3 regions of the Terrabacter sp. NPDC000476 genome follow, and region 2 is predicted to be linked to each of the others. Evidence: riboswitches for the same ligand, from Rfam matches in the RefSeq annotation. Region 2 holds a riboswitch; each other region holds the start of a gene.

Region 1 (9,668 bases), 270 kb from region 2:
CCCCGGCGGCAAGCTCTCGTCGCTCGCGACCGACCGGCTGCCGGCTTCCGCGCTCATGGTCCTCAACAAGGCGGTCGCGTTCCGGCTCGTGGGGCGCGTCGGCCAGAGCGCCTTCTCGCGCCTCGGCCGCGCCGTGCCGGTCGTCGGTGGGGTCATCGGGGCCGGCGTCGACGTCTACATGCTGAGCCGCATCGGGCGGCAGGCCGCGAAGGAGTTCCCGCCCCTCGCGCCGAGCGAGCGCTGACCGGGTCGCCGTGAAGACCGCCTCGCGGCTCAAGCTCGCGGCGACCGTCGCGTCCGTCGTGCGCGCGTCCAGCCGGCCCGGCGCGCCCGCCCTCTCGGAACGGGTGCAGGCGGTGCCCCGGCTCGTGCGCGCCACCCGCAGCGGGGCGTATGCCGGCACCACCCTCCGGCGACTCGGGCTCGTCGCCGCTGCGGTGGCCTACGTCGCCTCACCCGTCGACCTCGTGCCCGAGGCCGTGCTGCCGGTCGTCGGCGCGGCCGACGACGCGGTGGTCGTGGCGTGGGCCGTGCGGGCCTTCGTCGAGGAGACCGACCGCTACCTCGCGTGGGAGCGCGGCCAGGGACTGTGGGCGGGCTCGCCCGGCGGCTCCGCTTCGCCGGCCGGCCCCGGCTCGCCCGACGTGGGCCGTGGCCCGTGGGCGCACGGCGGCGCCGGGCTTGCACGGCTTCCAGAGGGGATGCGCCGGGCTGCTACCGACTACGCCATGGAGACGGTGCGCAGGCGCCTCGAGCGCTGAATCCACACCCCCCGCGGGCCGGCCCCCGGTCGTCCACAGGTGGGGGACGGGGTCTGTCGCCGGGGCGACGACGTGGCGAGGCTCGTCGCATGCCCAAGATCTCCCTGGCCGGGCCGGCCGAGCTGCTGACCATCCTTCCCTACCACCTCGGGTTCCAGCCGATCCGGAGCGTCGTGGTCGCCTGCTTCCGCGGGGCCCGGCTCGGCCTCGTCGCCCGGCTCGACCTCGTCGGGCCGGAGCTGGCGCCCCTGGCGACGGCGCGGCTGCTGCCGACGCTCTTGGCCGAGGCTCCCACCGCGGTCGCGCTCGTGGCCTTCGAGGACGACCGCGACGAGGCGCTGCCGTTGCTCGGCGCCCTGGCCGACGGGCTGGACGCCCACGACGTGGGCCTGCGCGAGCGCCTCGTCGTCCGCGACGGACGGTGGTGGGACCTGCACTCCGCACGGTGCCCCGAGCAGGGGTGGCCGGTGCCCGAGCTCGTCGACGTGCCGGCCGTCGCGAGCTACGTCGCGCTGGGGCACGCCGTGCTCCCGGACCGCAGCGAGCTCGCCCGGCTCGTCGAGCCCCTCGCGCGCGACGCCCCGCGGCACGACCTCGCGCGCCGGGCCGTCGAGGACTGGCAGCGCCGCTACGCGAACGCGGGTGGGTGGTCGCGGCGCGGGAGGCCCGGGCGATCGGGGAGGCCCGGGCGGCCGAAGTCCGGCAGGCCGGGTGGCGCGCGGGGGAGCGGTCGGGGGCCCGAGCCGGTCCGGGCCGCCGGTGCGGTCCGGGAGGGAAGCCGGTTCGGGGTGCTGGACGACGACCTCACGCCCCTCGAGTTCCTCGTCGACGACGCGCTCGTGGCGTGGGGTGGCGTGCTGCGGGGCGACATCGTCGGCTACGGCATCGAGCACTGGCTGCCGGCGCTCGTGGGGCCCCTGCGCGACGCCTTCGTGCGCGACGCGGTCATCGCCTGGCTCTGCCCGGGCTCGAGCGTCTTCGGGCCACCGCCGGACGTGCTCGCGCCGGCCCTCGAGCTGTTCCTCGGACCGGGCCTGCGCCTGCGCGGGGCGGCGTCCCCGCAGGACCGGCTGCTCGGTGACGTCGTCGACCTCTCGGGTCCGGCGCGGCGCGCGGACGGCAGTGCCGGCGGTCCCGGAGTCGCCGGTGGCGCCGGTGTGGCCGACGAGCCCGGCGAGTCGGGGGGTGACGACGGGCGTGACGACGGGGGTGACGGCGACGACCTGGCTCACCTCGGCGAGCTGGACGACCTCGACGAGTGCAGCGATCTCGACGAGCTGGACGAGCTGGACGACCTGGACGACCTGGACGACGCCGCTGACCCCGACGCCGACGACCCCGACGCCGACGACCCCGACGACCTCGGCCTCCTCGACGACCTCGCCGGGGACGACTGGGAGGCGTGGGAGGAGGCGACGCTGCCCCACGTGGTGCAGGCGCGGCTCGAGCAGGTGTGCCGGCTCACGCCGGCCGTCCACGCGGCACCGCTGCTGTCCCTCGTCGGCGCGGTGGCGTGGTGGTGCGGCGACGGGGCCCGGGCCCGGGTCGCGGTCGACCGCGCGCTCGAGCTGGAGCCCGGCCACGTGCTGGCCGGTCTGCTGCGGGACGCGCTCGACCGCGGCCTGCGGCCGCACCGCTGCACGTGAGGCGCCCGCGGGACCCGGCGTCCACGACGTGGACCGGAGCCTCGGCCAACGGGCCTGGCTCCCGTAGGATCGTGGGCAGGTCATGAGTACCAGTGACAAGCCCCGGCTCGCTGGTCGGCAACCCTCCCTCGCGGTGGGGTGCCCCGGGTGAGGACCCGGCCGCACCCGTCCCCGGATGCGTGCAAGCGCGAGCGAGCAGGAGCAACCCCGATGACCGTCACCCACCGGCAGCACACGACCCGGCGCCCGACGCCGGCCGCACGCTCGGGCCGGGCGCCGGGCGACGGCGCAGCCCCGGCTCCCGCCGTGTCTTCCGTGCCGCTCGCGCCGCCGTCGCCCGTCGGCCACGGGCCCGGGGCGGCCCAGGACGGCGCCTGGCGCGTCGGCGACCCCGTCGGGCGGCGCCACTTCGTCGAGCTCGGCGAGGTCGAGCTCGAGCGCGGAGGCGTGCTGCCCGACGTGCGCATCGCCTACGAGACGTGGGGGCGGCTCAACGAGGCCGGCGACAACGTCATCCTCGTCGAGCACGCACTGACGGGTGACAGCCACGTGGTCGGTGAGGCCGGCGACGGCCACGCCTCGCCGGGCTGGTGGAACGCCCTCATCGGCGCGGGTCAGCCGGTCGACCCGGACGAGTGGTTCGTCGTCGCGGCGAACGTGCTCGGCGGGTGCCAGGGCAGCACGGGTCCCGCGAGCGAGGCCCCGGACGGCCGACCGTGGGGCAGCCGGTTCCCCTACGTCACCGTGCGCGACCAGGTCGCGGTCGAGCGCGCCCTGCTCGACCGCCTCGGCATCGCCCGGCTGGCCGCCGTGGTCGGCGGGTCGATGGGCGGCATGCGCGCCCTCGAGTGGGCGGTCACGCACCCCGACGACGTCGACCGGTGCGTCGTGCTCGCGTCGACGCCCTACGCCACGGCCGACCAGATCGCCTGGTGCCAGCCCCAGCTGCTCGCGATCCGGAGCGACCCCGACTTCGCCGGCGGCGACTACTACGACACCGACCGCCGCCCGGTCACCGGGCTCGGCCTCGCCCGCCGCATCGCGCACGTCACCTACCGCACCGAGCTCGAGCTCGACGACCGCTTCGGCCGCCGCCCGCAGCTCGGCGAGGACCCCCTGCGGGCGGGGGAGCGCGGTCGCTTCGCCGTCGAGTCCTACCTCGACCACCACGCGGGCAAGCTCTCGCGCCGCTTCGACGCCAACTCCTACGTCGTGCTCACCGAGGCGATGAACTCCCACGACGTCGGGCGTGACCGCGGCGGCCTCGAGGCGGCGCTCGCGCGCGTCGTCGCCGACTGCACGGTCGTCTCCGTCGACACCGACCGGCTCTACCCCCCGCGGCTCTCCGACCAGCTGCACGCAGCGCTGCCGCGTTCCACCCGCGCGCACATCACCTCGGCCTTCGGTCACGACGGCTTCCTCATCGAGGAGGAGCAGGTCGGGCGCATCCTGCGCGAGGCGCTCTCGCGCGGCTGAGGCCGTCCGGAGGCCGTCGCCGGGCGCCCCTCCCACGCCCGGGTTTTCGGGTACGGTTCGACCAGCTGGGTGTTTCCGTCCCAAGGAGGTCCGGGAAAGTGGCCATTGTCGTTGGTTATGTCGCCACCAAAGAAGGTCGTGCGGCGCTCAAGAGAGCAGCGGAGGAATGCGTCCTGCGCGGGAGCAAGCTCGTCGTGATCAGCTCCCACCGGGGCGGCAAGGACTTCGACGCCAACGAGGCCCACCGGTTCGAGACCGAGCTGACGCGCGTGCAGACGCTGCTGGAGGAGAAGGGCCTGGAGCACGAGGTGCGCCAGCTCGTCCGCGGCAACGACCCCGCCGAGGACCTCATCAGCGTGGCCGAGGAGGAGAAGGCCGACTTCATCGTCATCGGCCTGCGCCGCCGCAGCCCCGTCGGCAAGCTCATCCTCGGCTCGAACGCGCAGCGCATCCTGCTCGACGCGAGCTGCCCGGTGCTCGCCGTCAAGGGAGACTGATCCGGCGACGGTCCGGGCCGTGCCTCGCGGGCCCGGAGCGTACCCACTCGCACCCAACCGCACCGGGTCCGACGGGGAGGCGGCCGGGGGTCTGCGGTGCTGACGCGCCGCGCGCGTTTCGGCATCCGTTCGCTCGGAGGCCGTGCGGCGTTTTATAATGTCCGTGTACCGGATCGCACCAGGCGCACCGAGAGCTCGATTCAGGGATCGACTCCAACAGACCACGCTGCCGGCACCACCCCCCATTCTCGCTCGTTGTGATGTCGCATGCCCGGACTCGGGCGACCGTCCGACGAGACCCGCGACGAAAGGCGACTGCATCCGTGCCCAAGGCAACAACCGCTGGAACCCCCAAGACCCTGCCTAAGGTGTTCCAGCACGAGGCGATCATGCAGCTCCTCGTGAAGGGCAGCACCGACGGCAGCATCACCGGCACGGAGATCGCGCGGGCCCAGGCCGAGGCCGACCTCGACCTCAAGCAGATGAAGCCGGTCCTCACGACGCTCGAGGCGCACGACATCGAGATCGTCGTCGACGCTCCGCACTCGAGCACGAAGAAGACCCGCACAGGGACCAAGGGAGGCAGTGTGGCCACCGCACGCAAGACGACCGCCGCGGCGACGAAGGCCGCGTCGCGGACGACGACCGCAGCCACGAAGAGCGCCGCGAAGAAGGCCGCGCCCGCAGCTGCCGACGACGCTGCCGCGGAGAAGCCCGCCGCGCGGGCTGCCGTGAAGAAGGCGACGACGAACGCCGGTGTCGCCAAGGCCGCCGCGAAGCCGGCCACCAAGAAGGCCGCCGCCGCCAAGACGGCGGCGAAGAAGACGGCCAAGAGCGCCGCCGCGGCGGTCGACGGTGCCGACGGTGCCGACGGTGCCGACGAGCCCGGCGACGTCGAGCCCGAGGACGCCCCCGAGGGCGAGCTCGAGGAGGTCGTCGTCGAGCCGGTGGACGTCGACGAGGACGCCGAGGAGGGCGAGGCCCGCCCGGCCGCCGCGGGCAAGACCGAGGAGACGGAGGAGTCCGGCTTCGTCATCCGCGACGACGACGAGGACGACGCCCCGGCCCAGCAGGTCGTCACGGCCGGCGCGACCGCCGACCCCGTCAAGGACTACCTCAAGCAGATCGGCAAGGTCGCCCTCCTCAATGCCGAGCAGGAGGTCGAGCTCGCCAAGCGCATCGAGGCCGGCCTGTTCGCCGAGGAGAAGCTCAACTCGGGCGACAAGATCGAGATGAAGCTGAAGCGCGAGCTGTGGTGGATCGCCCAGGACGGCAAGAAGGCGAAGAACCACCTGCTCGAGGCCAACCTGCGTCTCGTCGTCTCGCTCGCCAAGCGCTACACGGGTCGCGGCATGCTCTTCCTCGACCTCATCCAGGAGGGCAACCTCGGCCTGATCCGTGCGGTCGAGAAGTTCGACTACACCAAGGGCTACAAGTTCTCGACCTACGCGACGTGGTGGATCCGCCAGGCCATCACGCGTGCCATGGCCGACCAGGCACGCACCATCCGCATCCCGGTGCACATGGTCGAGGTCATCAACAAGCTCGCCCGCGTGCAGCGCCAGATGCTCCAGGACCTGGGCCGCGAGCCCACCCCGGAGGAGCTCGCCAAGGAGCTCGACATGACGCCCGAGAAGGTCGTCGAGGTGCAGAAGTACGGCCGCGAGCCGATCTCGCTGCACACCCCGCTCGGCGAGGACGGCGACAGCGAGTTCGGTGACCTCATCGAGGACTCCGAGGCGGTCGTCCCGGCCGACGCCGTGAGCTTCACGCTCCTGCAGGAGCAGCTGCACTCGGTGCTCGACACGCTCTCCGAGCGGGAGGCCGGCGTCGTCTCGATGCGCTTCGGCCTGACCGACGGCCAGCCGAAGACCCTCGACGAGATCGGCAAGGTCTACGGGGTGACGCGCGAGCGCATCCGCCAGATCGAGAGCAAGACGATGAGCAAGCTGCGTCACCCGAGCCGTAGCCAGGTGCTGCGCGACTACCTCGACTGACGTCGCGCCCGCAGACGGATCGCCGCAGGTCAGGTGCCCACCGGGCGCCTGACCTGCGGCGTCTCCGCGCGAGGCGGTGCGGGCCGGCCCCGCTCGGGGCGCCTCAGGCGCTGCCGCTCCACGGCGCCGGGGTCAGCACCCAGACGATCTCCGCGCCCTGCGACGCGCTGGGGTTCTCCCACGTGTGCGGCTCGGTCCCGCGCAGGGTGAGTGCGTCACCGGCGGCGAGCCGCTCGCGCCGGTCGGCGAACACGACGTCGATGGTGCCCGTGAGGACGTAGGCGATCTCGATCTCGCAGTTGATCGTGTAGAGCTCCGGTCCGCCGGTGGCGCCGGGCTCGGCGCTCGTGTGGATGACCTGCACCCGAGGCTGGCCCCGAGGGGTCATCAGGCGTTCGCGGACGCCGGTGCCGCCGAGGTTGATGGCCGGGGCGGAGTCGCCGCGGACGAGCTCGACGTCGGGCGCGCTGAAGAGCGAGCCCGGGTTGATGCTGATCACCTCGCACAGCGTGACGAGCGAGGCGACGCTGAGCGAGGTCTCGTCCCGCTCGACCCGGCTGAGGAAGCCCTTGGTCAGGCCGGCCGCGGTCGCGAGCTGCTCGAGGGTGTAGCCGTGGGCCTTGCGGGCCGCGCGCAGGCGGGCGCCGAGCCGTGCGCCCTCGGTGCTCGGCGAGACGGGTAGCGGTCGCATCGCGCTCCTCTCGGGCTCGGTCGGGTGGGGATCGCGCCCCAGACTAGTTCTCCGCCGAGGGCTCGAGCTGCATCGCCACCGCGCGCACGGGGGCGCCGTCGGCCGCCTCGAGCGCGATCGGGAAGCACGACACCACCGGGTCGGGCCAGTCGACCGACGCGAGGTTGCGGAAGTTCTCGCCGATGACACCGCCGGCCCGCGCGACGAGGTGGTGCACCGGGAAGCCCTCCCCGGGGTGGTCGTCGTCCGGGGTCTCGTCGAGGTTGATGGCGTCGATGCAGAGGGCCCGCACCCCGGTGTCGAGGATGCGGCGCGCGGCGTCGGCGTCGAGGAAGGGGTGCTCGAAGTAGGCCGGGGTGCCGTAGTGGGCGGACCAGCCGGTGCGCAGCAGGACGATCGTCCCCGGCCGCAGGCGCGCCGCGACGGGCTCGACGTGCCGCTCCCACGAGATGCGCCCGCGCGGACCGAGGTCGGTGGCGTCGACGACCACCGCCGGACCGAAGAAGCGCTCGAGGGGCAGCTCGTCGATGCGCGGCGTGGCCCCGTCGAAGTGGTAGGGCGCGTCGACGTGGGTGCCGGTCTGCGAGCCCATCGTCACGGAGAGCAGGTTGAAACCGTCCCGCTCGATGGTCGAGTGCGGGTCGAGGCGGGGCTCGGGGTCCCCGGGGTAGACCACGGTGCCCGGCCCGACGGGGACCGACAGGTCGACGATGCGAGTGATCCTCATGGGCAACAACTATTGCATCTCATGCAACATCATCGCTAGCCTCGAGCCCGTTCACGGCGCACCGACGCGCCTCGGGAGAGGAAGACCTCATGAGCGACCTGCAGCACGACCCCGCACCCGGCGGCGCGTCGCCCGCCGTCCGCCCCCGCGCCACCGAGGTGGAGCAGCACGGCATCGACACCATCCCGGCCGAGCACCGCCACTCGCGCCCGCTCGACCTCTTCAGGATCCAGTTCGGCGGTGCCAACACCTTCGCCACGATCATCCTCGGCACCTTCCCGGTGCTGCTCGGGCTCTCGCTCTGGCAGGCCGTCGCGGCGACCGTCGTCGGCGTCGTCGTCGGGTCGTTGTTCCTCATGCCGATGGGCCTGTTCGGCCCGCTGACGGGGACGAACAACGCCGTGAGCTCCGGTGCGCACTTCGGGGTCCGCGGACGCGTCGTCGGCTCGTTCCTCTCGCTGCTGACCGCGATCGCGTTCTACTCCATCTCCGTGTGGGTCAGCGGGGACGCCGTCGTCGGGGCGCTCGTGCGCCTCACCGGGATCGGGGACTCGGACCTGCTGCGGGGCGTCGTCTACGCGGTCCTCGGTGGCATCGTCATCGTCGTCGTGGTCTACGGCTACGCCTTCATGCTGCTCGTCAACAAGGTCGTCGTCTTCGGCAACACCGCGCTCATCCTGCTCGGGGCGCTCGCCTACACCGGCCAGGTCGACCTCGGCTACGACCCCGGGCCGCAGGCGTACGCCCTCGGCTCCTTCTGGCCGACGTTCGTGCTCTCGGCGCTCATCGTCATGGGCAACCCGATCTCGTTCGGTGCGTTCCTCGGCGACTGGTCCCGCTACATCCCCCGGCGCACGTCGCCGGGCCGCCTCCTCGGCGCCACGTTCGCCGCGCAGCTCATGACGCTCGTGCCGTTCCTCTTCGGTGTGGTCACGGCCACGCTCGTGGCGGGCGACGCCGACTACGTCGTGGCGCTCATCAACCTCTCACCCGCCTGGTACGCCGCGCTGCTCATCGTCGTGGCCTTCCTCGGTGGCCTGTCGACGGGCATCACCTCGCTCTACGGCACCGGCCTCGACTTCTCGTCGGTCTTCCCGCGCCTGTCACGCGTGCAGGCCTCGCTCGTCATCGGCGCCCTCGCCTTCGTCTTCATCCTCGTCGGACGGCTGGCGTTCGACCTCATCGCGAGCGTCAACGCCTTCATCGGGGCGATCGTCATCTGCACGACCCCCTGGATGGTCATCATGACGATCGGCTACGTCGTCCGACGCGGCCACTACAGCGAGACGGACCTGCAGGTGTTCAACCAGGGTCGGCTCGGTGGTGCCTACTGGTTCGACGCCGGCGTGAACTGGCGGGGCATGGCGGCCTGGATCCCCGCTGCGGTCCTCGGCCTGCTCTTCGCCAACTACCCGCCGCTCATCCAGGGGCCGTTCCGCGACGTCGCCGGCGGGATCGACCTCAGCCTCGTCGTCGCCATCGGCGTGGCGGCCGTCGCCTACGTCGTGCTCCTCCACGTCTTCCCCGAGCCGCGCTACGTGTTCGGGCCCGACGGCCCGCGTGGCGTGCCCAGCTCGGACGTCCCGAGGCCGCCGGTCGAGGACGACCACCGGGCGTCGGGGCACCGTGCCGACAAGCGCACCACGGCGGTGCGGTCGTGAGCGACGAAGGAGCACCGCGCGTGCGGACCGATGCATCCGACCTGCCCCGGATCGCCACCGGCGGACGCGTGGGGCAGGTCGACGCGACCGTCGTCCCACGCTTCGCCGGTCCGGCGACCTTCGCGCGGCTGCCCCGCATCGACGAGGTCTCCGACGTCGACGTGGCGGTCGTCGGGGTGCCGTTCGACTCGGGCGTCTCGTACCGTCCCGGA
Region 2 (9,668 bases):
GCCGCTTCGTCAGGCCGTGCAGGCCCGCCGCGAGGTAGACGTTCTCGCGCGCCGTGAGCTCGCCGAGGAAGCCACCGGTCAGCTCGATGAGGGGGGCGACCTTGCCGCGCACCGTGGCGTAGCCCTCGTCGGGCAGCATGACGCCGGCGATCATCTTGAGCAGCGTGCTCTTGCCGCTGCCGTTGCCGCCGACGAGACCCACGGCCTCGCCCCGACCGACGTCGAACGAGATGTTCTTCAGCGCCCAGAAGGTCTCGGTCGTGGCCCCGCTCTGGCCCTTGAAGACGATTTCGCGCAGCGACATCCGCCGCCGCCGCGACCGGAAGAACTCGATCCCGAGGTCGCGGACCTCGATCACCGGCTTGGCCATCAGATCTCCTTGAGCACGGCCGGCTCGAGCCGCTTGAAGACGAACGCCCCGACGAGGAGCAGGACGACGGTGAGGACGCACGCCGAGGCCACGGACAGCAGGTTCATCTCGCCCTTGAAGAAGCCCGAGCGGAAGAGCTCGAGGATGCCGCTCATCGGGTTGAGGGCGAGCACGGTGCGCAGGGTGTCGGGCGCCATGTCGGCGCTGTAGAGCACCGGCGTCGCGTAGAACCCGAGGCGCAGGGCGATGCGCACGACGCGCGCCATGTCGGTGACGAGCACCGTGATGGGCGCGAGGATCATCCCGATGCCGACGGAGAGCAGGAAGGTCAGCACCAGGGCGACGGGGATGAAGACGATCGTCCAGTGCAGCTTCGTGGCGCCGGTGACGAGGTAGAAGACCGTGAAGGCGACGACCACCGGCAGCGTGAGCACGAACTCGATGCCCTTGGCGAGCACGACGCGCACGACCCACAGCTCACGGGGCAGGTTCGCCGAGCGTACGAGGCGCGACTCCGACAGGAGCGCGCGCGAGCTCTCCGACATGTTCGAGGCGAACCACTGCCAGAGGAAGAGGCCCGTGATGAGGTGCAGGAAGTAGGGCTGGTTGCCGGTCTGGCGCGCCGTGAAGATCAGCGTGAAGACGATGAAGTAGACGAGCGCCATGAGCAGCGGGTCGAGCACCGTCCACACGTAGCCGAGCACGCTGCCGGCGTAGCGGACCCTGAGGTCGCGCTCCACCAGGGTGCGCAGCACCTGACGTTGGGCCATCAGGCCGCGGAACTGGGACACGCCGATCATGCGCGCAGACCACCTTCTCCTTCGTGCTCTCCAACAAGGCTTCTGCAACCACGACCGGGCGGGAGGTCCCCGGCCCGGTCCTCGCCGAAGTCTAGGGGTGCGAGCCGGGAGCCGCGTCCGCGGCAGGCGCGGCGGGGTCGGCGGGCGCCCCGACGCGCGACTCGATGAGGTCGGTCGAGGCCCGCACGAAGCGCGCCGTCGCCGCCCCGGGCGTCGTGTCGCCGAAGTAGTGGCGCACGACGTCGGCCCGGGCCTCGTCGGGGGCCGACATGGTGTCGTCGAGGACGCTGACGATGTCGCGGGCCTGCGCCGCCGTCACCATCGGCACGCTCGTGGTGAGCCGGGTGGGCTCGACCTCGGCGCGGGGGTCGGCCGGCTGGGTCAGCACGAGGGGCTTACCCGTGGCCAGCCAGTCGAGCGCCACGGCGGAGACGTCGGTGATGCACGTGTCGAGGCGGGCCAGGTGCCAGCCGAACGACGTGTCGACGTCGACGAGGTGCGCCGCGGTCGGGTCCGCGTGGTTCGCCTCCGCGACGAGCCGGGCGAGGTGCGTCGACGCGACGCCGTATGCCGGGTCGAAGGCTCCCGAGCGGGGGTGCGGCCGGTAGACGACGCGGAAGCGGGGGTCGGCGAGCAGGCCGGTCAGCAGCGCGGCGCCGTGGCTGGCGATGGAGCCGTAGGCCATGCTCGCCCGGTCGCCCTCCCACGTCGGCGCGTAGAGCACGGTGGTGCGGCCGTCGTCGGGCAGCGCGGGCGCCGGGTAGGTGGCGTCGGTCTGGGGACGGCCGATCTCGACGGTGCGCCGGGCGACGTCGAACTCGACGAGGGCGCCCTCGAGGCGGGCCGCGGCCGCCGGGCCGGCGATGAAGACCCGGTCGTAGGCCTTGAGCTGGTTGCTCGCCATGTACGACTTGTCGCTCTCGCCGTGGCTGACGAAGACGTGGGCCGGGCGGGCGAAGCGCATCATCTGGAAGTTGCGCAGGTTCTGGTTGACGTAGAGCACGAGACCGATGTCGTGGTGCTCCATGAACGACTCGACGTCGGTGATCCGCGGGGCGTGCAGCACCGGGAGTGGGCACTCGTCGAGCAGCACGTTCGTCGTCTCGGGCATCCGGGAGAGCACGACGACGGGCTGCGTGCGGGCCAGTTCCTGCAGGGGCGCGTACCACTGCCGGATCTGGTAGAGGTTGACCGGGTCGTCGGAGAAGTAGACGGCGCAGCGGAAGCGGGTGTCGTCGCCGCCGGTGGGCCGGCCGGGGACGGCGTGCTCGAGGCGTCCGGCCAGCTCGCGCTTGGCCAGCTGGCGCCGGACGGTGTTCCGGACGAGCTGGACCGCCAGCTTCGCGTTGTCGAGCAAGGTCGTGCCTTCCGTACGTTCGGTCGTTCGGGTGTTCGGGTGAGCTGCGTGTGGTCGCGGCGCGGTCAGCGCTGGAGCCGGCTCGGGCTGGTGAGGAACCCGACGCCCCAGGACCAGTGCATCGTGGCGAGCACGAGCGGGGTGGCGGCCCGGGTGGCGGGTGACTCGCCACGGCTGATGGCCAGGCCGCCCGCGGTCACCCCGGCGGCATACGCGGCCGGAACCGCCCAGGCGGGGTGCCAGAAGAAGCCGATCACCGCGGCGGCCGTCGTCACGCCCACCATCGTGGGCGGCGCGAGGTAGCGCGGGTTGATGGTGCCCTCGTGGTGGCGCGCGACGACCCGGCGCCAGCGGCCGTAGTGGAAGTACTGCCGGGCCAGCGCCTTGACGGAGGCGCGGGGGCGGTAGGTCACCTTGAGCGCGGGCGTGAACCACACGGTGCCGCCGGTCTCGCGGATGCGGTGGTTCATCTCCCAGTCCTGGGCCCGGGCGAAGTGCGGGTCGTAGCCACCGACCCGCTCGAGGGCGGCGCGCCGGAAGACGCCGAGGTAGACGGTGTCGGCCTCCCCCGCCTCGCCGCCCGTGTGGAAGCGTGCCGACCCGACGCCGAGGGGGCTGCGCATGGCGCACGCCACGGCGCGCTCGAAGTCGGTCGTGCCGCGAGCGTCCATGATGCCGCCGACGTTGTCGGCACCCACGCGGAGCAGCTCCTCGACCGCGACGCTGATGTAGTCGTCGGGGATCTCCGCGTGGCCGTCGACACGGACGATGACCTCGCCGGTCGCGGCCCCGATCGCCGCGTTGAGCCCGTCGGGCGTGCGACCCGACGGGTTCGGCACGAGGCGCACGCGCGGGTCTGCGGCGGCGACGGTGGCCGCCACCTCGTCGGTCCGGTCGGTCGACGGGCCGAGCGCGAGGACGACCTCGAGCGGACCGCTGTAGTCCTGCGCGAGGATCATCGCCACCGCGTCACGCAGGTGCCGCTCCTCGTTCAGCAGGGGCATGATGACGCTGACCGCCGGCCGGGGGTCAGGGGTCGGGTCCACTCTGGGGTCCTGTCGTGGGGTGCGGGGTTGGCGAAGCGGCGCCAGCCTACTTGAGGGGTCGGCGGCGGGCCCCGACGTCAGCCCTTGAGCAGCTGGCGCGCCATGACGATGCGCTGGACCTGGTTGGTGCCCTCGTAGATCTGGGTGATCTTCGCGTCGCGCATCATCCGCTCGAGCGGGAAGTCGCGGGTGTAGCCGGCGCCGCCCAGCAGCTGCACGGCATCCGTCGTGATCTTCATGGCGGCGTCGGAGGCGAAGCACTTGGCCGCCGCACCGAAGAACGCGAGGTCCTTGTCGCCGCGCTCGGACTTGGCGGCCGCGACGTAGACCATCTGGCGGGCGGCCTCGAGCTCCATGGCCATGTCGGCGAGCATGAACTGCAGGCCCTGGAAGTCGGCGATGCGCTTGCCGAACTGCTTGCGCTCCTTGACGTAGGCCACGGCCTGGTCGAGCGCGCCCTGGGCGATCCCGACGGCCTGCGCGCCGATGGTGACGCGGGTGTGGTCGAGGGTGCGCAGGGCGATCTTGAGCCCGTCGCCGACCTGGCCGACGACCCGGTCACCCGGGATGCGTACGTTGTCGAAGTGCAGCTCGCGGGTCGGGCTGCCCTTGATGCCGAGCTTGCGCTCCTTCTCGCCGAAGGTGAAGCCCTCGTCGGACTTCTCGAGGACGAAGGCCGTGACGTTGCCGCCGCGTGGACCGTCGGGGTCGGTCACGGCGAGCACGGTGTAGTACTCGGAGACGCCGGCGTTGGTGATCCAGGACTTCTGGCCGGAGATGACCCAGTCGTCGCCGTCCCGGCGCGCGCGGCACCGCATCGAGGCGGTGTCGGAGCCGGCCTCGCGCTCGGAGAGGCCGTAGGAGAACGTCGTCTCGCCCTTGGCCAGGGGCGGGAGGTAGCGCGCCTTCACGGCGTCGTCACCGTCGAGGATGATCGGGAGCGAGCCGAGCTTGTTCACGGCGGGGATGAGCGAGGCGGACGCGTCGACCCGGGCGACCTCCTCGATGACGATGCACGTGGCGAGCGCGTCGGCGCCCACCCCGTCGTACTCCTCGGGCACGTGGGGGGCGAAGAAGTCCGAGGCGACGAGGGCGTCGTGCGCCTCCTGCGGGTAGCGCGCCTCCTCGTCGACGGCGGCCGCGTAGGGCGCGATCTTGTCCTCGGCGACCGCTCGGACGGCCTCCCTCAGGGCCTCGTGGTCCTCGCTGGTCCGGAACAGGTCGAAGTCGGCATTCGTGCTCACGGACGACGATCCTACTCGCGAGTTCGGTTTACTAGGACGTCCTCGTGATCGACGCCACGTGCCGGGTCCGGGCCCTGCTCAGAAGGGCGGCGCGACCGACGGCGGCGGGCTGGTGGGTGGGCCCGGCGGCGGGCTGGTCGGCGAGCCCGGCGGCGGGATGGATGATGGGCCCGGCGGCGGGGTGGGCGACGGCGTCTGCACGCCCGCGCGCCAGTTCTTGGGTCGCGTCAGGTAGGTGCGGCCGGTGAGCGTGGTCCACTCGACGGTGCCGGACTCGCCGTCGGCCGCTGGGCGCGTGGTCCAGACCCCGGCGGTCTTGAGGTTGTGGTGGTGGCGGTGCTTGCTGACGAGGTTGCCGATCGCGGTGGGTCCCGCGGGGTACGGCGTCTCGTGGTCGATGTCGCACCGGTCGGCGAGCACCTCGCAGCCTGGGGCGCGGCAGGTGCCGTCGACGGCCCGCACGTGGGCGACCATGGCCGGGGTCGGCCGGTAGCCGGCCGTCGGCCGGGCGAGCGCCTCGCCGGTGCGGACGTCGACGGGCAGCGTGTGCCAGACCGACCCGGGCCTCGTCATGACGGCACGCGCGTGCTCGGCCGTGACCCACCCGTGCCCGGGCAGCTCGCACGGCGCGTCGGACAGCCCGACGGCCACCTCGAACGGCACCACGATCCACGCACGCGCCGGTGCCTCGCCGGTCCGTCGCTCCGGTTCGACGACGTCCGCGGAGCTCGGCGGGCCCTCGCAGACCGACCCCGCCCGCGGATCAGGATCAAAATCAGGATCAGGATCAGGATCAGGATGCGGATCGTTCATGCGCACCCGTCCACTCGCGCCTTCGGAGAAGCCCGGCTCGCGATCCGGCTCGTGGCGAGAGGGACCCGCACGCCCGGCGGGTCCGTGTCGGGCGGTACCCGGCACCTCGTTCGACCCTCGACGGCCGGAGCCCCGCGAACCAAATGCCTGCTGACGGGCGGGACCGGTGCCCGCGTCCTGCGCGTGGCGAGTGGGTCCCTCACCCTCGTCGACCCTGCCAGCCGCACCACGGCTGGGGCGGGCGGCGGCCCCAGCGAGGCTGAGGTGCCCGCGCAGGAGGGCGTCGGCCATCAGGTCGCAGCGCAGCTGGTCGAGCGTTCGCGGGTCCCCGGCGGCCCGCAGGGCGCGGGCGGCCGTGTCGAGCCGGTCGAGGATCGCCGCGATCGTCGCGGCGTCGGTCGTCATCGTCAGGCACCCCATGCCGTCCTCGATCATCCGGCCGTACACGCCGCGGCGCGTCCGGGCCCGGCTGCGCCGCTCGGCCGCACCACGCTCGTCGACCGCGGCGATGGCTCGCCGCAGGCGCGATGTGAAGGCGCGCTGTGAGAGCGGCAGTCCGTCGCGCGTCGGCGCCAGCACCGACTCCTCGACGGTCGCCACGTCGGCATCCGACAGGCAGGCGGTCTCCGAGACGACCTGCAGAGCGCGCTGCAGGGTGATCGCCCCGTCGCGAAGGGCTCGCAGGACCAGGCGGTGGCGCCGCGGGGACGTCGCCAGGGCCAGCCGGCGTGCCACCTCGCCCGGGCCCACCCCGGTCGCGAGCGCGCGATCTCCTCGCCGACGACGCGGTCGGTCGACACCGCCCCCGCGAGTCGTGACGGCGCGCCGGCCGGCAACGCCTCGATCTGCTGCGCCTCGATGCTGTGCAGGGCTCCGTACGCAGCGAGCAGGTCGGCCTCGACGCGCGCCTTGGCCCGCTCGAGCGCCTCGATCTCGGCGAGCACGTCCTCACCCGCCCTCGCCAGGGCGTCGAGACGCTCGGCCGAGCGCAGCCGCTCGGCTCGAGCTGCCGCGTCGGCGTCGGCGTCGTCGCCCGGCCGCGCGTCCGGTCCGGTGGCCCACGCGGGGCGAGCGTCAGCGCTCGAACCTGCTGGCGCTACCGCGTCCGCCGTCGCGGTCGCCCACGCCGTCGCCCCCGCGCGGGCTCCCGCGTCAGCTCCGGCGAGTGACGCTTCCGGCTCCTCGGCGCTCGACGCGAGGCCTACGTCCATGCGCGACCCCGTGCATGGACCTGCATCGGGGCGGATGCGCGCCTTTGCGCCGGACCGGACGTGCGACTTCGTGCTGGTCCGGGCTGCTCCCCCGTCGCCCGGTTCGTTCGACCCGCCCACGTCGGCCGGAACGGCGCGGCCGCTGCCGGCGGAGCCGGGAGCGATGCGCCACAGCCTCAGGCCGAAGGCGCCGAGGACGGCCGGTCGTCCCGCGTCGCTCGATGACGTCGTCAGATACGGCACGAGCCCCTCCTCTCCACCGGCGTCGACGGCGCCTCCCCCGGCCTCCGTCGAGCTCCTCCCTTGCCCAATTAGAACAGGTGTTCGAACACTCCGTCAAACCCTCGAGTCATGCGCGCGTCCACGATGAGGACACCGCCTCCCGACAGGTGGACACGAGTTCGTACACTCACGGCAGGTCATGAGCGCCAGCGCCAAGCCCCGGCTCGCTGGCCGGCAACCCTCCAACCGCGGTGGGGTGCCCCGGGTGAAGACCTGGCCCGTCGACGCCACCCGGCGCTCGGGCAAGCGCGGAGAGCTCCTCTCCCGCACCGATCCGTCGGTGCGACGGGCCCGGATCGTCACGAATGACGGGGCCCCGGTCATCGACACGACCCAGGAAGAGCAGGACGACCGATGACCGAGCCCCACTGGTCCTTCGAGACCAAGCAGATCCACGCCGGACAGAGCGCCGACACCGCGACGGGTGCGCGTGCCCTCCCGATCTACCAGACGACGAGCTACGTCTTCAACGACACCGACCACGCGGCGAACCTGTTCGGGCTCAAGGAGTTCGGCAACATCTACACGCGCCTGATGAACCCGACGACCGACGTCGTCGAGCAGCGCATCGCGGCGCTCGAGGGCGGCGTCGGTGCGCTCCTCGTCGCCTCGGGCCAGGCCGCCGAGACCCTCGCGGTGCTCAACATCGCCGAGGCCGGCGACCACGTCGTGGCCTCGCCGAGCCTCTACGGCGGCACCTACAACCTCTTCAAGCACACCCTGCCGAAGTTCGGCATCGAGGTCGGCTTCGTCGAGGACCCCACCTCGATCGAGTCGTGGCGCGCCGCGATCCGGCCGAACACCAAGCTGCTCTTCGGCGAGACCATCGCGAACCCGAAGAGCGAGATCCTCGACATCGAGGCGGTGGCGGCCGTCGCCCACGAGCACGGCGTGCCCCTCGTCGTCGACAACACCGTCGCGACGCCCTACCTCATCCGACCCATCGAGTGGGGCGCCGACGTCGTCGTGCACTCGGCCACGAAGTACCTCGGCGGCCACGGCACGTCGATCGCCGGCGTCATCGTCGACTCGGGCAACTTCGACTTCGCCGCCGACCCGGAGAAGTTCCCGAACTACAACACCCCCGAGGAGAGCTACCACGGCCTCGTCTTCGCCCGGGACCTCGGCGTCGGCAGCCCCCTCGGCGCCAACCTCGCCTTCATCCTCAAGGCGCGCGTGCAGCTGCTGCGCGACCTCGGTCCCGCGGCGTCGCCGTTCAACGCCTTCCTCATCGCCCAGGGCCTCGAGACCCTGTCGTTGCGCATCGAGCGGCACATCGCGAACGCGCACCAGGTCGCCGCGTTCCTCCAGGGCCACGACCAGGTGGAGCGTGTCGTGTGGGCGTCCTTGCCCGACAGTCCTTCCCACGCTCTCGCGGAGAAGTACACCCCCCGTGGCGCGGGTGCCGTGCTGTCCTTCGAGATCGCGGGCGGGCTCGAGGCGGGCAAGAAGTTCGTCGAGGCGCTGACGCTGCACAGCCACGTCGCGAACATCGGCGACGTGCGCTCGCTCGTCATCCACCCGGCCTCGACGACGCACTCGCAGGGCCCCGACGCGGACCGCCTCGCCGCGGGCGTCACGCCGGGCCTCGTGCGCCTCTCGGTCGGCATCGAGCACATCGACGACATCCTCGCCGACCTCGAGCAGGGTTTCACCGCCGCCAAGGTGTGACCCCGAAACGGGGGTGAGACGGATCGGCATGGCTGGCACGATGGCGGCCATGCCGATCCGCTACCCCGCCCCGCTCCGTCCCGGCGACCGCATCGGCGTCACGTCGCCGAGCTCGGGCGTCGGCGACGCCCTCTGGGGTCGGTTCACGTATGCCGTCACGTGCCTGCGCGACCGCGGCTTCGAGGTCGTGGTCGGCGAGCTCAACCACGCGCCCTCCCACGTCAGCGGACCGCGCGAGGCGCGCGCCGCCGAGCTCATGGCGATGCTGCTCGACCCCACCATCCGCGCGGTCGTGCCGCCGTGGGGCGGCGAGACCGGCATCGACCTGCTCGACCTGCTCGACCTCGACGCCGTCGCGGCGGCCGAGCCCACCTGGTGCGTCGGCTTCTCCGACACCTCGACGTGGCTGACCCCCCTCACCCTGACGACGGGCATCGCGACGATCCACGGGCAGAACCTCATGGACACCCCGTATGCCGTGCCCGACGGCATCCGTCACTGGGTCGACGTCGCGAGCGCACCGGCGGGCAGCGAGCTGCAGCAGCACTCCCCCGGCCGCCACCGCACCGGCGGCTGGGACGACTACGCCGACCACCCCACGGTCTCGCAGATGAGGCTGGACGGGCAGGGCACCTGGACGCGCATCGACCCCGGCCACGAGGACGAGCCGGTCACCTTCTCCGGACGCCTCGTCGCGGGCTGCGTCGAGACGGTCAGCTTCCTCGCCGGCGGGCGCTTCGCCGAACTCGGCGCGTTCGCCCGGACGCACGCCCGCCAGGGGACCGTGATGCTCCTCGACATCGCGGAGTGGAACTCATACGACATCTGCCGAGCCCTGCACGCGATGCGCCTGCGCGGCTGGTTCGACTGCGCC
Region 3 (9,668 bases), on a different contig from region 2:
TCAGGGTGCGTCGTGTGGTGACCCAGTGCTGACGGCGCGGGGAGAGTGCCCGTGCGCAGGCGGCTGGGTGACCGGTCGCCCTGCGTGCGTCGTGTGGTGACTCAATGCAGAGGGCTTGGGGGATGGTGGCCGGATGCAGCCGTCAAGCGGTGGGTGCTCAGGGTGCGTCGGGTGGTGACGCAGTGCTGACGGCGCGGGGAGATTGCTCGCGTGCAGGCGGCTGGGTGACCGGTCGCCCTGCGTGCGTCGTGTGGTGACGCAATGCAGAGGGCTTGGGGGATGGTGCCCGGATGCAGCCGTCATGCGGTGGGTGCTCAGGGTGCGTCGGGTGGTGACGCAGTGCTGACGGCGCGGGGAGAGTGCTCGCGTGCAGGCGGCTGGGTGACCGGTCGCCCTGCGTGCGTCGGGTGGAGACGCAATGCAGAGGGCTCGGGGAGGGTGCCCGGCTGGAGGCGGTCGCGCGGCGGGTGCTGTGGATGCGTCACGTGGTGACGCAATGCAGAGGGCTTGGGGAGGGTGCCCGCGTGGGACGGTCACGCGACGGGTCCTCGGGGTGCGTCGGGTGGTGACGCAATGCAGAGAGCTCGGGGGAGGGTGCCCGGGTCGGGACGGTCCGGCGACCGGTGCCCTGCGTGCATCGTGTGGCGACGCAACGCAGAGGGGTGGGGCGGCCTCACGCCGCGGGCCACCCCATCCATGCTCGGTCACCAGGGGCGCTGGACCTCGACGTCCCGGGGGTCGGTGCCCTCGATGCTCCACCCGCCGTCGGTGCGGGTCCACGTGGCGTCGGGGCCCTCGTCGACGAGCCGGGAGACGGCCGCGACGAGACGCTCCACGCCCTCGAGCGTGCTGCCGAGACCGATGCTGGCTCGCACGGCCGTGGTGGAGCGCTCGCCCCACGGGTCGTCGAGCAGCTCGTCGACGAGCAGGTGCGCGCAGAACTTCCCGTCGCGCACCCCGATGCCGTGCTCGACCGAGAGCACCTGCGAGACGAGCGAGGAGTCCCAGCCGTCGATCGTGAAGGCGACGACGCCGACGCGGTCGTGCTCGTCTCCGAAGATCGAGAGCAGCTCGACGCCGGGCACCTCCTCGAGGCCGGTCCGCAGGCTCTCCAGGAGCTGCTCCTCGTGCGCCTCGATCGCCTCACGGTGGCGCGTGATCGTCGCGCAGGCCGCCGCGAGCGCGACCGCCCCGATGACGTTCGGGCTGCCGCCCTCGTGCCGCGCCGGGCCGGTGGCCCACGTCGTGCCGTCCTCGGTCACCGATCGGGTCGCGCCGCCGCCGAGCAGGTACGGGTTGCCCGCGTCGAGCCAGTCCGAGCGCCCGGCCAGCACGCCGGCACCGTAGGGCGCGTAGGTCTTGTGGCCCGAGAAGGCCACGTAGTCGGCGTCCCAGGCGTCGAGGTCGATGGTCCGGTGAGCCGACAGCTGCGCGGCGTCAACGGCCACGCGCGCACCGTGCTCGTGCGCCAAGGCGGCGAAGCGCTCGATCGGCCACACCTCGCCGGTCACGTTCGAGGCCGCGGTGAGCACGACGAGGCGGTGTCGCGACGGGTGGTCGACGAGCGCCTCCTCGAGCAGCTGCCGGGCGTCCTCGACCGTCTGGGGGACGGGCAGGCGCACCGTGCGGAAGCGTCCCCAGGGCAGCAGGGTCGAGTGGTGCTCCGTGCCGAAGACGAAGACGGTCGTGCGGCTGGGCAGTGCCTTGGACAGCAGCGCCCACGAGTCGGTCGTCGACCGGGTGAAGATCACCGTGTCGTCCGCCCGGGCGCCGACGAAGGCCGCCACCTCGGCGCGCGCCTGCTCGAACCACGCGCTCGTGACCCGCGACGCGAAGCCGGCGCCGCGGTGCACGGACGAGTAGGTCTGCAGAGCGCGGTCGACCGCCGCCCGCACCGTCTCGAGGGCCGGGGTCGACGCGGCGTGGTCGAGGTTCGCGTAGGCGACCTCACCGTGCAGCGTCGGCACACGAAGGTCCGAGCCGACGACGACCGGCAGACTGCGCGCCTCCGGGACGACGTGCAGCGTGCGCGTGCGCACGACCGGGGCCGTGGCGCCGTCACAGGGGGAGGAGGGGAGAACCGACATGACACTGCTCCTGGGTCCAGGGACCCACCGGTTGCAGGTCCGCGCTTGCCGGCCTCTGCGTCACGAACGCGCAGAGGACGGCCTGGTCGTCACCCGGAGCACCCCACCGCGGAGGAGGGTTGCTGGCCAGCGAGCCGGGGCTTGTCGCTGGCACTCATGACCTGCCGTCGAGGTTAGGGGCCCCGCTCGCGGCCTGTCCACCGTTCGGTCCCGTCGTGTCGAGATCTGAGACGCCCCGTGTGTCGAGAGGCTCATGCCGAGGCCGCCCGAGGGTGCCGGGGGTGCGGACGGCATACGGAATCGGTGGCTGTTGCGCGTGTGACGCGTGAGTTCGAAGGGGCGTTCACGTACGGTGCCAGCATGGCGACACGTCCGTCCGGCACCCAACGACCCAGCAGCGCGACCACCTCGCGCGCCAAGGGTTCCTCGAGCGGCGCCTCGTCCCGCCCTCCGGCAGCGCGCTCGACGCGGCCGGCGCAGCGCAAGCCGGCGGCCCGCAAGCCGGCCCCGAAGACGGCGAAGACGCGTGGGGGCGGCTTGCCCTTCCCGCTCGGTGCCGTGCGCAACACATGGATGGGCGTCTCGCACCTCGCCGGCGGCGCGGTGCGCCGGGTCGGCCACAGCGCGGCCGAGCTCGAGCCCGAGCACCGCCGCGACGGCCTGGGCTTCGCCCTGCTCGCCCTCGCCGTCGTCGTCGCCGCCCGCGAGTGGTGGGGCGTCTCAGGCACCTTCGGCCAGGTCGTGCACGCCGTCTTCGCCGGCACCTTCGGCCGCGTCGCCTACGCCGTGCCGCTCGTGCTGCTCGCCCTCGGGCTGCGCATGCTGCGCGCACCCCAGGACGAGGCGGCCACGAACCGCGTCGTCGTTGGCACCATCGCCCTGACCTTCGCCGCGTGCGGGCTGGCGCACCTCGCCGACGGCATCCCCAACCCGCCGGACGGCGCCGACGGCATGCGCGCTGCCGGCGGCATCCTCGGCTTCCTCGCCTCGAGCCCGCTGGCGGCGGCCGTGTCGACCTACGGCGCGCTCGCCCTGCTCGTGCTGCTCGGCCTCTTCGGGCTGCTCGTCATCACGGCGACGCCCGTCAACATGATCCCCGAGCGGATGCGCCAGCTGCGTGCCCTCGTCATCCACCGCGAGGGCGACGACGAGGCCGACGAGCTCGACGCCCCGGCAGCCGCCGTGAAGCGGGCCCGTCGCAAGCCCGTCGACCTCGCCGAGCGCGACGGCGACGAGGCGTTCCGCCAGGCCGCGCAAAAGGCCAGCGAGGACTCGGGCAAGCCGCGACCGGGCGAGAAGCGGGCCACGCCGGCCGGCGTGCTCGCGCCCCGACCGGGCGGCCAGAAGCGCGGCGACACGTCCGCCGAGCGCGTCATCGACGCCACGGACCCGAAGACCCTCGGCGCCCCCGACACCGGCAAGGTCGGCCCGAAGGCCGAGCTCATCCCGCCGCCCATGTCGGAGCTGCCGGCCCGCGTCGAGCAGCTCAGCCTCGGCGGCGACATCACCTACCGCCTGCCCGACGCGGCCATGCTGACGCCCGGCGCCCCTCACAAGACGCGCAGCGAGACGAACGACCGCGTCGTCGAGTCGCTGACAGGCGTCTTCGACCAGTTCGACATCGACGCAGCCGTCACCGGCTTCACGCGCGGCCCGACGGTCACGCGCTACGAGGTCGAGCTCGGCTCGGGCACCAAGGTCGAGCGCGTCACCGCCCTGTCGAAGAACATCGCGTACGCCGTGGCCTCGGCCGACGTGCGCATCCTCAGCCCCATCCCGGGCAAGTCGGCCATCGGCATCGAGATCCCGAACCTCGACCGCGAGAACGTCGCGCTCGGCGACGTGCTGCGCAGCCACACGGCCCGCAGCAACGAGCACCCCATGGTCATGGGCGTCGGCAAGGACGTCGAGGGCGCCTACGTCATCGCCAACCTCGCGAAGATGCCCCACCTGCTCGTCGCGGGCGCCACCGGCTCCGGCAAGTCGAGCTTCGTCAACTCGATGATCACCTCGATCCTCATGCGCTCGACGCCGGAGGAGGTGCGCCTCATCCTCGTCGACCCGAAGCGCGTCGAGCTGACGGCCTACGAAGGCATCCCGCACCTCATCACGCCGATCATCACGAACCCCAAGAAGGCCGCCGAGGCGCTCGCCTGGGTCGTCAAGGAGATGGACCAGCGCTACGACGACCTCGCGGCGTTCGGCTTCAAGCACGTCGACGACTTCAACAAGGCGGTGCGGGCCGGCAAGGTGAAGCCGCTGCCGGGCTCGCAGCGGCAGCTGACGACCTACCCCTACCTGCTCGTCGTCGTCGACGAGCTCGCCGACCTCATGATGGTCGCCCCGCGCGACGTCGAGGAGTCGGTCGTGCGCATCACCCAGCTGGCCCGCGCGGCCGGCATCCACCTGGTGCTCGCGACCCAGCGACCCTCGGTCGACGTCGTCACCGGCCTCATCAAGGCCAACGTGCCCTCGCGCATGGCGTTCGCCACCTCCTCGCTCGCCGACAGCCGCGTCGTGCTCGACCAGCCGGGTGCGGAGAAGCTCATCGGCCAGGGTGACGCGCTCTTCCTCCCGATGGGCGCGAGCAAGCCGATGCGAGTCCAGGGCGCCTGGGTCAACGAGTCGGAGATCCACGAGGTCGTCAAGTTCGTCACCGACCAGCTGAAGCCGAACTACGTCGAGGACGTCACCGTCGCGGCACCGAAGAAGCAGATCGACGACGACATCGGCGACGACCTCGACGTGCTGCTCCAGGCCACCGAGCTCGTCGTCACGACGCAGTTCGGCTCGACCTCGATGCTCCAGCGCAAGCTGCGCGTCGGGTTCGCCAAGGCCGGCCGGCTCATGGACCTGCTCGAGTCGCGTGGGGTCGTCGGCCCCAGCGAGGGCTCCAAGGCACGCGACGTGCTCGTGCGCCCCGACGACCTCGAGCAGACGCTCGCGCTCCTGCGGGGGGACGACGTGCCGCACCCGAACGAGCCCGTCGACCTCGACGACGTCGTGGAGCCCGCGCAGCCGTATGCGCCCCCGCCCGTCGACATCGAGCCGGCGGACGCGTTCGCTCCCGACGACATGGACGACCGCGACGACGTGGACGACCTGGACGACCTCGACGGAGCGGACGGCCCTGCACCCGCGCAGCGCACGGCATCCCTCGTGGCGGAGCGGGGCGAGCAGCGCCAGCACGACGACGAGGAGCGGCCCGCGCCGACCGCCCGCTGGACCCCCGGCGACATGACGCGGACGGTCGAGGAGGACGACGAGGAGTCCGAGGACGCGTGGAGCCTCACCGACCGCGGTGCCCGCGGCTACCGGGAGCGCGACTGATGGTCAGGGGTTGAAGCGGTAGCCCAGCCCGGGCTCCGTCACGAGGTGCCGGGGCGCGGCGGGGTCGGGCTCGAGCTTGCGGCGCAGCTGGTTGGCGTAGACGCGCAGGTAGTTCGACTCCCTGCCGTACGACGGCCCCCAGACCGCGCGCAGCAGGTCCTGCTGCAGGACGAGGTGGCCGGGCTCGCGGCAGAGCGTCTCGAGCACCCGCCACTCGGTCGGGGTGAGCCGAACCTCCTCGCCCTCGACCGTCGCGCGGCGCTCGGCGAAGTCGAGCCGGAAGTGCTCGGTCGTGACGGGCTCGAGGTGGCGCCCGACGTCACCGCCGCGCCGCACGGCCGCGCGCACGCGGGCCAGCAGCTCCTCGACCCCGAAGGGCTTGGTGACGTAGTCGTCGGCGCCGAGGTCGAGCGCCTCGATCTTGTCGTCGGACTCGTGCCTCGCCGAGAGCACGATGACGGGCACGACCGACGTGGCCCGGATGCGGCGCAGCACCTCGGTGCCGTCGAGGTCGGGCAGCCCGAGGTCGAGGATGACGACGTCCGGCAGGTCCTCGCCCACCGACTGGACCGCCGTGCGGCCGTCGGCCGCGGTGACGACCTCGTTGCCGTGGGCGCGCAGGGCGATGGTCAGCGTGCGCTGCAGTCGGGGGTCGTCGTCGACGACGAGCACTCGGCTCACGCGTCCTCCTCGGTGTCGGTGGGGGCGAGCGGCAGCGAGACGACCATCGTCAGGCCGCCGCCGGGGGTGTCCTCGGGCACGAGCGTGCCGCCCATGACGGTGGTCAGCCCGCGCGCGACCGCGAGCCCGAGTCCGAGCCCGTCGCCCTGGGGGCTGTCACCGACCCGCTGGAAGGCCGCGAAGATGCGCTCCTTGTCGGCGTCCTCGACGCCCGGCCCCCGGTCGACGACCCGCAGCTCGACGCGCGAGCCGATGCGCCCTGCCGTCAGGCGCACGTCGGCGTCGCCGCTGTGCCGCAGCGCGTTCTCGACGAGGTTCGCCAGGACCCGGTCGAGCAGGCCGAGGTCGGCCCGCACGAGGGGCAGGTCGGCCTCGAGGTCGACGTCGACGCGGCCCGGCTCGGAAGTCGTGCGCACCGTGGAGACGACCGCGTCGAGCAGGTCGACGCTGTGGTGGTGGGCGCGCAGGGCGCCGGTCTCGAGCCGGGAGAGGTCGAGCAGGTTGCCGATGAGGGCGTCGAGGCGGTCGGCGCTCTCCTCCACCGACTCGAGCAGCTCGGCCTCGTCGTCGGCGGAGAGGTCGAGACCGGCCTGGCGCAACGTCGAGACACCGGCCTTGATGCTCGATAGGGGCGTGCGCAGGTCGTGCGACACGGCCGCGAGCAGCGTCGTACGCGCCGCGTTGTCGCGGGCCAGGCCGGCGGCGTCCCGCGCGGCTCTCACGAGCTGCTCGCGCGCGTGCAGGATGGCCGCGTGCGCGGCGTAGGCGTTGACGACGCGCTGGTCCTCGGCGGCGACGGGCGGGCCGTCGAGGAGCAGGTGCACGCCGTCGTCGACGGCGACGTCGACGGCCCACGTCGTGTCGGTCGGGAGGAGCCCGCCCGTCGGCAGCGCGGGGTCGGTTGAGGCGACGACCGTGGCCGGCCCGTCCGGGTGCACCTCGCCGAGCACCGCCCGGCGCATCCCGAGGTCGCCGCGGGCCCGGTCGAGCAGGGCGGGCAGGGGGCGCGGCTCGGCGAGCAGGTCGCGGCTCATGGCCGCGAGGGCCGCCGACTCCCGCTCGGCCGACACGGCCTGCTCGGTGCGGCGGGCCGCGACGTTGACGACCGATGAGACCGCCATCGCGACGAGGACGAAGACCGCGAGGGCCAGGGCGTTCGGCGGGTCGCTGATCGTCAGGGTGCCGCGCGGCTCGGTGAAGAACCAGTTGACGACGAGGGAGCCGACGACCGCGCAGAACAGGGCCGGCCAGATGCCTCCGACGAGCGCGCACGCGACCGTCAGGGCGAGGTAGAGCAGCAGGTCGAGCGAGAGCGTGTGCCCCTCGCGGGTCGCGACGAGCAACCCGGTCAGGGCCGCGAGCGACACGACCGCGAGCAGCAGGCCGCCGACGACGCGGCGCACCGGCAGGCCACCGGCCCGGCGCCTGCGACGGCCGACGCGCGACCCCTCGTGGGACACGAGGTGGACGTCGATCTCGCCCGAGCCGTCGGCCACCTCCGAGGCGATGCTGGGGCGCAGGATCTGCTGCCAGCGGCTGCGTCGGCTCACCCCGACGACGATCTGGGTCGCGTTGACGCCCCGGGCGTGGTCGAGGATGGCCTCGGCGACGTCGTGGCCCGACACGTCGTGGAACTCGGCGCCGAGGTCGGCCGCGAGCCGTCGCAGCCGGGTCAGGACCGCGGGCTCGGTCGTGGCGAGCCCCTCGGCGGAGCGGACGTGGCAGGCGATGAGGTCGCCGCCCGAGGCGCGGGTCGCGATCCGCGCACCGCGCCGCAGCAGGGTCTCGCTGCCGGGCCCACCGGTCAGGGCGACGACGACGCGTTCGCGGGCCGGCCACGGCTCGGAGATGCCCTGGTCGGCGCGGTAGCGCTCGAGGGCCTCGTCGACGCGATCGGCCAGCCAGAGCAGGGCGATCTCGCGCAGCGCCGAGAGGTTGCCGGTGCGGAAGTAGTTGGCGAGCGCGGCATCGACCTTGTCGGGGCCGTAGATGTTCCCGTGCGCCATCCGGCGGCGCAGCGCCTCGGGCGACATGTCGACGAGCTGCACCTGGTCGGCCCGGCGCACCACCTCGTCGGGCACCGTCTCCTGCTGCCGGATGCCGGTGATCGACTCGACGACGTCGTTGAGCGACTCGAGGTGCTGGATGTTGACCGTCGAGATGACGTCGATGCCGGCGTCGAGCAGCTCCTCCACGTCCTGCCACCGCTTCTCGTGCCCGGCACCGGCGCCGGCGCCCGTGCCTGAGCCGGAGGCGGCGTCGTCCGGCGTGACGTTGGTGTGCGCGAGCTCGTCGACGAGCACGACCTCCGGCCGGCGGGCGAGCACCCCGGCCACGTCGAGCTCGGTGAGGCGGCTGCCGCGGTGGTCGACCTCGCGGCGCGGGAGCACCTCGAGGCCCTCGAGCATGACGGCGGTGTGCGCCCGCCCGTGCGTCTCGACGTAGCCGACGACGACGTCGGTGCCGCGCGAGAGCCGGCGGTGCGCCTCGTCGAGCATGGCGACGGTCTTGCCGACGCCGGGCGCCGCCCCGAGGTAGATCCGCAGCGAGCCCCGAGCCATGGCCCGATCCTCTCAGGTCACCCCGCGCTCGGCGCCGCGAGGCGCGCGAGGGCGAGGTTGAGCCCGAGCACGTCGACCCGGGGCTGGCCGAGGAAGCCGAGCATGCGCTCCTGGGTGTGGTCGGCGACGAGCTGCCGGATGCGGGCGGCGTCCACTCCGCGGGCCGCGGCGACCCGCTCGACCTGGGCGGCGGCATACGCCGGCGTGATGTTCGGGTCGAGGCCGCTGCCGGAGGCGGTCAGCGCGTCGGCGGGCGCGGAGCCCACCGGGAGGCCGGCGGCCTCCGCACGAGCCTTCACCTCCGACTGCAGGTCGGGGCCCGGCCCGAGGTTGGTGCCGCCGCTCGTGTCGCCCGCGTAGTCGCTCGCGGACGGGCGCGAGTGGAACCACTCGGCCCCCGTCCAGCGCTGGCCGACGAGGCTCGAGCCGACGACCGTGCCGTCGACGCGCACGAGCGAACCGGCCGCCTGGTCACGGGCCGCGAGCTGGCCGACGGCCCACACGGCCGCCGGGTAGAGCACGCCGAGCAGGACGGTGAGCACGAGCATCGCGCGGAGACCGGCGAGGGACTGGCGCAGGAGGTTGTTCACGGGGTCACGTCGCTTCCGGGGTCACGGGGTGTCACGGGGGTCACAGGGGTCGGGAGGTGCTGGGTCGTGGCGGTCACAGCGGCAGGTGGCTGACGACGAGGTCGATGAGCTTGATCCCGATGAAGGGGGCGACGATCCCACCGACGCCGTAGACGAGCAGGTTGCGGCGCAGCAGCGCGGTGCTGCCGGACGGGCGGTAGCGAACACCCCTCAGCGACAACGGGATCAGCGCGACGATGACGAGCGCGTTGAAGATGACGGCCGAGAGCATCGCCGACTCGGGCGTCGCCAGGCGCATGACGTTGAGCGCCTCGAGGCCCGGGAAGAGCACGACGAACATCGCGGGGATGATGGCGAAGTACTTCGCGATGTCGTTGGCGATCGAGAACGTCGTCAGGGCGCCGCGGGTGATGAGCAGC

Evidence for each region. A riboswitch is a leader RNA that binds a small molecule or an ion and turns the genes downstream of it on or off. The one in region 2 is predicted to bind S-adenosylmethionine.
Region 1: it holds a riboswitch for S-adenosylmethionine, as region 2 does, so the genes downstream of both, metX (homoserine O-acetyltransferase MetX) here and ABT295_RS19160 (bifunctional o-acetylhomoserine/o-acetylserine sulfhydrylase) in region 2, are expected to answer to the same signal.
Region 3: it holds a riboswitch for S-adenosylmethionine, as region 2 does, so the genes downstream of both, ABT295_RS05355 (aminotransferase class V-fold PLP-dependent enzyme) here and ABT295_RS19160 (bifunctional o-acetylhomoserine/o-acetylserine sulfhydrylase) in region 2, are expected to answer to the same signal.

Annotation. Positions count from the first base shown of each region.
Region 1 is NZ_JBEPDF010000004.1:333,163-342,830, forward strand. Features, by position in the region: gene ABT295_RS20405 (EcsC family protein) at 1-244, shown strand, start outside; gene ABT295_RS20410 (DUF1232 domain-containing protein) at 255-761, shown strand; gene ABT295_RS20415 (DUF4192 family protein) at 851-2,407, shown strand; SAM riboswitch class IV at 2,486-2,601, shown strand; gene metX (homoserine O-acetyltransferase MetX) at 2,618-3,883, shown strand; gene ABT295_RS20425 (universal stress protein) at 3,982-4,380, shown strand; gene ABT295_RS20430 (RNA polymerase sigma factor) at 4,749-6,377, shown strand; gene ABT295_RS20435 (helix-turn-helix domain-containing protein) at 6,481-7,068, opposite strand; gene ABT295_RS20440 (cyclase family protein) at 7,112-7,795, opposite strand; gene ABT295_RS20445 (purine-cytosine permease family protein) at 7,885-9,456, shown strand; gene speB (agmatinase) at 9,477-9,668, shown strand, end outside.
Region 2 is NZ_JBEPDF010000004.1:59,698-69,365, reverse strand. Features, by position in the region: gene ABT295_RS19195 (ABC transporter ATP-binding protein) at 1-370, opposite strand, end outside; gene ABT295_RS19190 (ABC transporter permease) at 370-1,170, opposite strand; gene ABT295_RS19185 (CDP-glycerol glycerophosphotransferase family protein) at 1,262-2,527, opposite strand; gene ABT295_RS19180 (glycosyltransferase family 2 protein) at 2,593-3,573, opposite strand; gene ABT295_RS19175 (acyl-CoA dehydrogenase family protein) at 3,651-4,817, opposite strand; gene ABT295_RS19170 (HNH endonuclease signature motif containing protein) at 4,896-6,230, opposite strand; gene ABT295_RS19165 (hypothetical protein) at 6,494-6,799, shown strand; SAM riboswitch class IV at 7,259-7,378, shown strand; gene ABT295_RS19160 (bifunctional o-acetylhomoserine/o-acetylserine sulfhydrylase) at 7,478-8,794, shown strand; gene ABT295_RS19155 (LD-carboxypeptidase) at 8,823-9,668, shown strand, end outside.
Region 3 is NZ_JBEPDF010000001.1:1,138,605-1,148,272, reverse strand. Features, by position in the region: gene ABT295_RS05355 (aminotransferase class V-fold PLP-dependent enzyme) at 705-2,087, opposite strand; SAM riboswitch class IV at 2,124-2,249, opposite strand; gene ABT295_RS05350 (FtsK/SpoIIIE family DNA translocase) at 2,448-5,417, shown strand; gene ABT295_RS05345 (response regulator) at 5,421-6,098, opposite strand; gene ABT295_RS05340 (DUF4118 domain-containing protein) at 6,095-8,659, opposite strand; gene kdpC (potassium-transporting ATPase subunit KdpC) at 8,677-9,207, opposite strand; gene kdpB (potassium-transporting ATPase subunit KdpB) at 9,323-9,668, opposite strand, start outside.